2 regions of the Paraglaciecola sp. T6c genome follow, and region 1 is predicted to be linked to the other one. Evidence: predicted binding sites of a transcription regulator. Region 1 holds the regulator's gene; the other holds the start of a gene.
What was found. Region 1 encodes sigma-54, which starts transcription at its own class of promoters, with help from an activator protein. Its sites were predicted from a motif close to GTTGGCACGNNNNTNGNNT; they were not measured.
Positions count from the first base shown of each region.

Region 2: a site for sigma-54 is predicted at 1,575-1,593, ahead of PATL_RS06665 (FlgO family outer membrane protein). Genes of this name have one in related genera too.

Region 1 is NC_008228.1:653,221-658,481, reverse strand. Features, by position in the region: gene rapZ (RNase adapter RapZ) at 1-436, opposite strand, end outside; gene ptsN (PTS IIA-like nitrogen regulatory protein PtsN) at 439-882, opposite strand; gene hpf (ribosome hibernation promoting factor) at 898-1,185, opposite strand; gene PATL_RS02920 (RNA polymerase factor sigma-54) at 1,211-2,704, opposite strand; gene lptB (LPS export ABC transporter ATP-binding protein) at 2,827-3,552, opposite strand; gene lptA (lipopolysaccharide transport periplasmic protein LptA) at 3,552-4,073, opposite strand; gene lptC (LPS export ABC transporter periplasmic protein LptC) at 4,114-4,677, opposite strand; gene kdsC (3-deoxy-manno-octulosonate-8-phosphatase KdsC) at 4,674-5,228, opposite strand; gene PATL_RS02895 (KpsF/GutQ family sugar-phosphate isomerase) at 5,228-5,261, opposite strand, start outside.
Region 2 is NC_008228.1:1,574,572-1,579,832, reverse strand. Features, by position in the region: gene ribD (bifunctional diaminohydroxyphosphoribosylaminopyrimidine deaminase/5-amino-6-(5-phosphoribosylamino)uracil reductase RibD) at 1-949, opposite strand, end outside; gene nrdR (transcriptional regulator NrdR) at 1,008-1,457, opposite strand; gene PATL_RS06665 (FlgO family outer membrane protein) at 1,642-2,238, shown strand; gene PATL_RS06660 (FlgO family outer membrane protein) at 2,248-3,024, shown strand; gene PATL_RS06655 (hypothetical protein) at 3,957-4,664, shown strand; gene PATL_RS06650 (hypothetical protein) at 4,675-5,261, shown strand, end outside.

The DNA.
Region 1 (5,261 bases):
CGGCCAGCTGGTGAATTGATAATTGATCTGTGTCTATATATAAATCTGCACGTTCAGCTATCGGCGCCAATAACTGGCTTTCTGCTTGAATAGCACCAGACAATGATTTGTTTTGCTTAGACAACGGGTGCAAGCGGCGGGTTTCACTGAAACGCTTAATCAGTACGTCATCGCTGGCATCCAAATACAATATGGTCATTTCCCACGTTGACGGCAAGTAGTCGAGTATTTCCACCAATTCGTTGGGATCTTTGGGTAAATTTCGCACGTCAATGCTGACCGCGACCTGATCGTACTCGTCAGCGACGGTATGGGTCAAAGTGGGCAATAAGTTGACGGGGATATTATCAACGCAGTAATAGCCTAAATCTTCCAGTGAACGTAAAACGATGGACTTCCCTGAGCCTGAACGCCCACTGATGATAATAAGCTTCATAATTAACTGAGTACCTGAAATAATTCTTGGTCTGTGGTTGCACTGCGCAAACGATTTAAAATGTCTTTATCAACGAATTTTTTGGCTATCGCCGACAAGGTTTGTAGGTGCTCTTGGGCCTTTTCCTCTGGTACTAAAATAGCAAAGAAGATATCCACTGGCATGTTATCGATGGCGTCATACTGGACCGGAGGTTGGCACGTTACAAGCACGCCTAGGGCTGACTCTAGCCCTTTTATACGGCCATGTGGTAGTGCTATACCACCACCAATGCCCGTACACCCCATTTTCTCGCGCCCCGCTAAACTGGATAAAATGGTCGCTTGGTCTACTTCAACAAGGTGCTCAGATGCCAATTGACTAATAAGCTCTAAAATGCGCTTTTTGCTGGACCCCTGAACTGCGCATACGACGCAGTCAGGGTGAAGAATATTTGATATTTCCATTATTTACCTGATGGGTTAATGGCGTTTAGCTTTTTCTTTATGCTTGATAACTTGCCGATCGAGTTTATCGATTAGGCCATCTATTGCCGCATACATGTCGTTGTGTTCCATGGTGGCAAATACATCTGCCCCATTCAAATGTATTGTCGCTTCCGCTTTTTGGTTGAGCTTTTCTACATTGAGAATGACGTGAACATTGTTGATCTGATCGAAGTGTCGCTCGAGCTTGGTAAATTTAGTATCGACATAATCTTTTAGTGAATCGGTTACATCCACATGGTGACCAGTAATATTAATTTGCATATCGCCTCTTCCTTCTTTAATCAGCCTACAATAGGCTTTTTCGTTGGTTCGACGGGGGTATCATCAGAGATTCCCGGTACTTTGCTATTGTTCGCCGAGCGACCATGATGCCTTGATCGGCCAACAATTGAGCAATCTTGCTGTCACTTAACGGCTTGCTTGGTTTTTCAGCTGCGACCAGCTTTTTAATCAATGCGCGTATCGCCGTTGACGAGCACTCTCCGCCTGTCTCAGTTGCAACATGGCTCGAGAAGAAATATTTCAGCTCAAATATACCTCTAGGGGTATGCATATATTTTTGGGTAGTAACACGAGAAATTGTAGATTCATGCATATCCACCATTTCGGCTACGTCATTTAGTACCATAGGCTTCATCATCTCAGGCCCATGTTCAAAGAAGCCCATTTGCTGCTGTACTATACAGTTTGACACTTTCAATAAGGTATCGTTTCGGCTCTCAACACTTTTAATAAACCATTTGGCTTCTTGCATGTGTGAGCGAATAAATTGACTATCACTGGTGTTTTTCGCGCTACGACTCATTGCAGCATACTGTTGATTAACGTTCAATTTGGGTAGGCTGTCTGGGTTAAGCTCTACTGTCCAACGGCCATTTTTCTTACTCACTGACACATCAGGTATAACGTATTCTGCTTCACCTTTGATCAAGGCGCTGCCTGGACGCGGATTGAGCGTTTTAAGTAAACGCATGACCTCACGCAAATCATCCTCTTTAAGGCGAGATTTACGCATCAAAGTACGGTAATCCTTGCTTGCCAAAAGGTCGGCATAGTCCCCAATCAAGGTCTTCGCTTCTTCTAACCAGGGTGTATCAGGAGCAAACTGACGCAATTGCACTAGCAAGCATTCTTGTGGTGTACGAGAGCCTGACCCAATTGGGTCGAACATTTGAATACGCTTAAGTACGCATTCCACTTCATCGAGCTCTATTTCTTCATCATCCATGCTGGCCAGAACGTCTTCAGCGCTCATGGTCAAATAACCAGACTCATCGATAGAATCAATGATCGCTGTCGCAATCGCGACATCGGTATCACTAAAATGGGTTAAACGCATTTGCCACAGCAAATGATCTTGAATGTTATCTGTGGTTTCGCCTTGAAAGATCTGTTCGTCATCACCGCCGGCACCACTGGATATGCTAGAGGCAGGTGCGGAAGAAGCGCTGATGTACTCATCCCAAGTGGTATCCGTAGGTAAGTCTTCTGGGATTTCGTTTTTCTCGAACGCTTCACTTGAGTCTAAGTTGTCACTGCTGGTATCAACTATTTCATTGGTATCTTTAGAAGACGGGTCGAGGGAATTGTCATTTAACGCACTATCGCCGGATTCCTGATCCGTAGGCTCTTCAACTTCCAACAGCGGGTTGGAATCCAAGGCTTCTTGAATTTCTTGCTGTAAATCTAACGTAGACAATTGCAACAAACGAATAGCTTGCTGTAACTGTGGCGTCATAGTGAGTGATTGACTAAATTTTAATTGTAAAGAGGGTTTCATTTACTTCTTTATTCTGTCCGTTGCAAACTAAAAAATATGCTGTGGTTGATTCGATTGACTGTAAATGTCTCACCAAGCGCCTGAGTATAATCTCGATAAAATGAGCGGCTTTTTCAGCTTAACTATAGCCTGAATTGTTCGCCTAGGTATACATCTCTTACACGTTGATCACTTAATACTTCTTCTGCCGTGCCAGAAGCGATGAGTTCACCATGACTAACAATGTAAGCTTTCTCACACACATCGAGTGTCTCTCTTACATTGTGGTCGGTTATCAAAACACCAATACCACGGTCACGTAAATGTTGAATAATTTTTTTAATATCATTAACTGAAATAGGATCAACACCGGCAAACGGCTCATCGAGCAGAATAAATTCTGGATCGGCTGCCAGTGCCCGCGCTATTTCTACCCGGCGGCGTTCACCTCCAGACAAACTCATACCAGCACTGTTACGAATATGATTTATATTGAACTCATCGAGTAATGAATCCGCTTGCTGTTCTCTTTGTTCTGCACTGAGCTCTTTGCGTGTCTGCAAGATAGCCATCAAGTTTTGATAGACTGTCAGTTTTCGAAAAATAGAGGCTTCTTGGGGTAAGTAACCAATCCCTAAACGAGCGCGCATATGCATGGGCTGTAGGGTAAGATCTTGCTGATCAATACTGATTTCTCCCTTATCTAAGGGAACCAAACCGACAATCATATAAAACGTGGTTGTTTTACCTGCACCGTTTGGACCAAGTAAACCGACAATCTGGCCAGTGGACACTTCTAGACTGACATCACGCACAACTTGACGCGATTTATAGGATTTAGCCAAATGCGAGGCTTTTAACGTCGCCATTATGGAGTTTCATCCTGTTTTGGTTTGACTTCAGCATCACTGGACTTTTTCGCGTCAGTTTGCTTTTTACTGCTCGCTGATTTCTTAGCTGGTTGAAAAATAGTCGTAACTCGTCCGCTATTTTCACTCTCGCTCTCTCCTTGCGCGACAATTTGTTCAAGTTCCATGTTAAACACTATCGACTCACCTTTTACACTGCTATTGTTCTGCTTCAGCTGTGCATCGCCTTCTAAGGTTAGTGTGCGTAAATCTCTGCGATATTCAATGCGATTGGCTGATGCCTCAATACTGCCCCCTTGCTCTTGTTGTTGAGAGTATTTAGCCGGGCTACCCGTCGCGATGAAAACTTCGTTACCTTCGCCTTTACTCGCGTCGACTTCTACTTCATCGGCATACACATTCAAACTACCTTGATTGATGTGCACGTCTTCTCGAAAGATAGACTTTTTAGTTTTACCGTCCCCGAACTGAAACTTCGAGTCCACTTTTATCGCTTGCGTGAAATCTTCTTTGCCAGCCATGCTTAATGGGGAAAATGATAATGTTGCTAAGGCAACTAAGCTAAGGCTGAGGTTGATAAATGGTTTGCACATGATCAAGTAGCTCATATTGTTGGGTCGTTAAATTGGCTTTAAAACCGTTACTGTTGATGACATAGTGCTGACCAAATATTTTTACTGGTTGGTCAGACACCATGGTTTTATCGATCAAGTTTATCTCGATGAAGTCCGTGCGAATGCTACGAGCAAATCCTTGCTCATCTTGATTACGTATCTCGACATTATTCTCTAATTGGATCCGATTGTCTTCATACAAAGTACCGTCTTTGGCTGATACCTGCCAAGGCGCAGTCTGTGACGCAACAAATATCGTGTATTGAGGCTCTTTGAATAAAGTAAAACCGAGCAAATCAAAGTGTTCCATTTTAGTAGCAAAGACCTGATGGCTCAAACGGCCGTCTTTATCAAATAGAGTGCTTAGCATTTCACTTGCTTGGTAGTTTGGTTGCCAAGCAGATTCGGTTTCAGTTCGCGGTATCAAGTCCTCATCAGCTAGCCAGTCGGGTAAGTTGATGGCGATGACTAATAAAAACAATAACCCAATACTGAGGGTGACTCGATTCATACGCTACTACCACTGACTTTGTTTAACTTGCCTTTGGCGTGCAAAATTAGGTCGCAAACTTCGCGTACAGCACCAAAGCCCCCATTGATTTGGGTAATATACAGAGCTTGTTTCTGTACAAATGGATGGGCATCGTGTGTCGCTACGGCGACGTTACTCAAGGTAAACATTCCCACGTCGGGCATATCATCCCCGATGGATGCGGTAGCGTCTTTGCCTATATTTAACTGGCGCTGCAACGCCAAAAGCGCATCGTTTTTCTGTTCACAACCTTGAATAATATGCTCGACCCCTAACGCTGACATGCGTTTGTGCACTATTTTTGATTCACGTCCGGTAATAACCGCAACGTGCACACCAATGTTTAATAAGGCTTTAACTCCAAAACCGTCACGAGTATGAAACGCTTTCAATTCTTCGCCGTCATTGCCCATGTATATGCGCCCGTCAGAGAACACCCCATCTACATCACAAGTCAGTAATTTAATGCGGGAAAGCTTGTCCATTAATGAAGATGACTTAGCACCATATAACGTATTAACGTCGCCCATTATATCACTCCTGCTGATAACAAGGTTTGCATG
Region 2 (5,261 bases), 920 kb from region 1:
TATTCTGTAATAACGCCCCTGCAAGCTTCGCCCCTGCCTCTACCCATATATGGTTAAACCCGCGCTGGCCAAGGTGTTTCATTACATCTTGCAGGTCAAGTTGCGCACCGTTTGATTGGGCTTGATATTGCTCAACATGATCTGGAAATTCAGCTGTATTTGGCTGGCTATTGATAATCACAATGGGAGACGATAAAGCAAATAAATGCAGATCAGGGCGCATCTGGTTGCGCCCATCGAGCAAAACTCGCACAGGTTGGCGTAAATTCACTTCTGCTAACGCATTTCTTGCAAAACCCAATTCGCTGTAACGCACATTCAATGAAGGGTTATCCGCCAGGACCGTGCCCGAGCCAGACAATATCGCGCAACTCTGCGCTCGGTGGCGTTGCACATCTTCACGGGCTAAGGGCCCGGTTATCCACTGGCTTTCACCATTATTTAACGCGGTTTTGCCGTCCAAGCTTGATGCCAGCTTAACAGTAACCCAAGGCTTGCCTGTTTGCATGCGTTTGATAAAGCCGCGATTAAGCGCTTTGGCTTCACTTTCAAGTAAACCACTGCTTACCTGAACACCCGCGTCACTGAGCTTTTGTAAACCACTGCCGGCTACGAGTGGGTTTGGGTCAACCATAGCGGCAACAACGCGTTTCACCCCTGCGTCTAATAATGCTTCGGAGCATGGGCCGGTACGCCCGTGATGATTGCACGGCTCTAATGTGACGTAAGCGGTCGCGCCTTTGGTGCGCTCACCCGCTTGGGCAATGGCATGAATTTCTGCATGGGGGGTCCCGGCTTTTTGATGCCAGCCTTGGCCGACAATATTGCCTTGGGCATCAGTAATAACACAGCCCACATTGGGATTCGGCGAAGTTGTGTATTGGCCTTTTTCAGCCAAGCGGATGGCCAAAGCCATCATTTTTGCGTCAAGCGCAGAGAATTGCGTCACTCTACAACCTTATCAATTTAACTCTAGGGCACAGGAAAAACGTAAATCATTCGGCATGTTAGTCACCCAAACGTGCGATTTCTTCGCCAAATTCGCGAATATCTTCGAACGAGCGATACACAGAAGCAAAGCGTACATAGGCCACTTTATCCAGCTCTTTGAGAGCGTCCATAATTAGATTGCCCAAGTATTCACTAGTGATCTCACGCTCGCCTGTGGCACGCATAGCCGATTTAAGACGACTGATACACTGCTCCACTTGCTCGGTACTCACGGGGCGTTTTTCAAGGGCACGCTGTAAACCTGCCCGCAACTTATCTTCGTTAAACGGCTCACGAGAGCCATCACGTTTAACCACGCGAGGCATCACCAATTCAGCCATTTCAAAGGTAGTGAAACGCTCTTTACACATAGTACATTCACGACGGCGGCGCACTTGGTGCCCGTCAGCCACTAAGCGAGAGTCAATCACCTTGGTTTCTTGGATAGAACAGAAGGGACAAAACATAAAATATTCTTCAACCAAGTAATAGTAAGGTCATAGTATGCCGACCCAATAAATAAAAAGCCAGATTTGCGCGCTTACCACGGCCTTAATTCACTAAAATCTGCTGCCAAAAGGTTATATGGCACAAAAATCGCTTTGTTCTAATGCAAAGCCATTTATGGTGTCAAATTCAAGGCGATAACCGGTGAAAAAGATTAGTGTATGTATCATAGGGGCAGCGGTATCATTTCTATCAGCTTGCTCTGTATTAAGCTCTGACGACGCTGACATCGAGCAAACAAAGGTAACCGGCCCACAGTACAGCACCCATCATTATGTTGCCGTATTGGCTAAGCAATTATTTTTTACTGCTAAACCTATTTACATGGAAAAGAGCGTTGCTGTCGGCACGTTTTTGCCAACAGAAAGTATTGATGGCAAGAACATGCCCTCAACCAATGAGTTAGGCCAGCAAATTCAAGAAAGCCTAGTAACCTTGGCAACCCAGGCGGGGTTAAACGTAATCGAATTTAAAACGGCTTCTGCCATTAAAATTCAGCACAATCAAGACCTGATGCTCTCTCGGCAAATTGACGAGATAAACGCCCAAGTACAAACCGATTACTACCTTACCGGCACCTACTCATTACAGCAAAAGAACATCGCCATTAACGCACGGCTTATTGAAGCCAGCTCACAAAAAGTGATTGCTGCCGCCACAGAAGTATTCCCCAGTAACGTGATGTGGGAACAAGAAAAAATCATGCTGAAAAATAACGGTTTATACCGTAACGCCTACTAGGAGCACCAGATGAAACCTCTACTATTAGCAACTTTATGCACGGGTCTTCTGGGTGGTTGCTCCTCTATGTCCTCAATCATGCCCTTTTCAGATGATGACGACGCAGGCCGAGACTACGCCAACGCATCTTCAGATGCCCAAGCTGTGCAAGCACAACCTCTTTCGCTTTCTGCCATCGAAACTAGTGCTGAATTTAATCAAGACGTGCAACAAAAACTCATCAGCAATCAGCCAGCAGCCGTGCAACATAAGTTGCTAGAAATGGCAAAAAAGCCCAAGGGATACGACAAAGACATTAATTTTTATGTACGTGGTTTAATGCAAGATTTAGCCGGCAATTTACAATACGTGAACAATACCACTCCTGTGGCCGTCACCAGCTTTGTATTACTAGACAGTGATTACAGCAAAACGAATTTAATCGGCACACAAATGGCCGAGAGCGTCATGCACGAAGTGCACAAATTAGGTATTCCTGTGATTGATTTTAAAACCACAGATTATGTTCGCGTGACGCCCGACGGGGATTTCATCTTTAGTAAGGACTACGAAGAATTAAACGGCGACTCACCTATTCGTTACGTGTTGGGCGGCACCCTAGTCAAATACAATGATGGCTATTTAATTAACGCCAGAATGGTCGGTATTGATTCAAAAGCCGTGGTCGGCTCGGCGCAGAGCTTCATTCCTAACAACGTAGTCAGCGCTATGATGTCGAATGAAAAAAGCATGCAAGACGTCGAAGCGGATAAAGGTATGGCTAAAAAGACCATTGTTCAGGGCTGACAACACTGCTATCAATTTGAATAACGCCAAGGCGCGTCATCAAGGTTAATACACTGCCGAAAATGTGCTTTGTATTTAATCGATTGGATTATTCAGTTGATTCAATATTTAATAATTTAAAACAATACTTTGTGTCGAATAGTCCCTCTAACTTACTTTTTAGATCGTTAAGAGACTTAGGGGTCGCGTCATCATTGGCCAGCGGCTGTTATGAGCATAATGATTCGCATGTTTAAAACAACAGCTCAACGTATGCTAATTAGAGCGCTTACGTTAATCAGATTTGTTCTTCAAAGCCTCTAACAACATAATACTCAGTCGCCTATTTCTATACGCATATCGGGCCTTATCCTCAGTATTCCCAGTTGCTCTAGGGCGAATATCTTTATTGCTCACGCCAAATAAAAGACAGTATCCGAACCCTAAATCAATAAAAATTTAATGTTATGAATAAAAATTCTCCAAATTTCAATAATAAGATTACATTTATGACTAAAGGCATTGTTTTGCCAATTACGAATAAAATCTAATCTGAAAGCGGCAAAATTTAACCTTTAGCTAACATAAGAAAAATATAATGCCGCCAACAATGCCGTACTAACTGACTAATTCAACTCAATAAATATTGATAGGTAATAATGGGTAAAATTGTAGGTCACAAGAGAAAATTGATTTTTATCAATGCCAATCAAACAGCTGTACAAAAAAACAACCTATTAATGAATAAAGAAAAATACTAAAAATCTGACAAATCGGTAACATCGTAAGTGTCTACCAATCGGTTTACACCTTTTATAGAGGTCAACAGCGCAAGTTATTTACAATAAAGACTAAAACTAATCAAAAAAGTGTCGATAACTTATTCGAGAAAGTTAAAAACGTCTTTTTACTTTCCAAGTCATTACTAAATTTTAAGAATCAGGAGGGTTGTTATGCAACCAAATAAAAGATTGAGGAAAACAGTACTAGCAGGCGCTTTTGTATTAAGCGCAGGTAATGCTTTTAATGCTAGTGCTGATCTTTTTCCCGTTACAGCAGGCGCTATCCCAGATGTAACAGCAGGTTTAGTCGCTGGATACACGGAGCTGTCATTCGGTGAAGGTATTATCGGCTCAAAAGTGGGAGAAACCTGTACATTGAGTGGATTTGCAAGCGTTCCTGAGGATGATTTGCAATTTGATATTGGCGCAAATGGCACCGATAATGCGGATGGAACGTACGGAGATTTGACAGGAGAGGCTTGTGTTGACTCAACTGGCGAAGGCTCATTAGTACTCATTGAGATAGAAGGAGCTGCTGGCTCAACCGTAGCTGTGAGCGTCCCCGATGTAACAGGTACTGGTTACACTTATTCAGCAACAGCAAATAGTTGCGTTATTGATTTCGATGGCGGCACTACTGATACACTGGACTCCTGCCAAACATTTTCGTCTGAGACAGTTATTAATGTCGGTGTGTCAGGCACCCAATCGGACGGTGTAAATACTAATGCAGATGAACTTCCGAATGCTGCAAAAGGTTATGCTGCAATGGTCGGTAAAACTCGCATGGTGCTAGCAGGCGCAATTACTGTTGACAGTGAAATTGCCGCAGGCACTACTATTAACGACAATATTATTGTTCAAGTGACGTACGAATAGGAAGCAGAAAATGAAATACGCAAATAAATTTAAGAAAGCCGCGCCTTTACTGTTATTACCTATAATGGGCGTTGCATCGGCAACCGATGTCACTGTCCCCCTTAGCTTTACCACTTTACCAGTGATAGAAATAGAAGAAATTCAGCCGCTAGCATTTGGTGACGTACTGACACTGGCTCAAGCCGCGACTTGCACAATGTCAACAAATGCTGGCACTGCATTGACCCCAGCTCAAGAAGGATCGGATTTAACAAGTGCAGCTATTTTCGGCACCGGCGCCTTACTGGCAAATAGCGCTGGTGAATTGTCGAATGGTTGCGATGGGGATGATGGCCAAGTTGGTATATATAAAATAACCTCCTTCGCAGACGCAGACATTACAGTTTCACTTTCTTCAGGAACTGATTCCGAGATTAACTTCGTTCCGGCTGGCTATGTGACAGACTTAGTTGAAGGAGCGCCAGGTACGCCTGCTAGGACTCCGATTGCTAACGGTGGTGATGTAGATGTAAACGCAAGTGCTGCTACAACGGCATTTGGAGCTGCAGGTACAAACAGAGCAATTATCGGTGGCACTATCACTAACTTTGCTCCCTT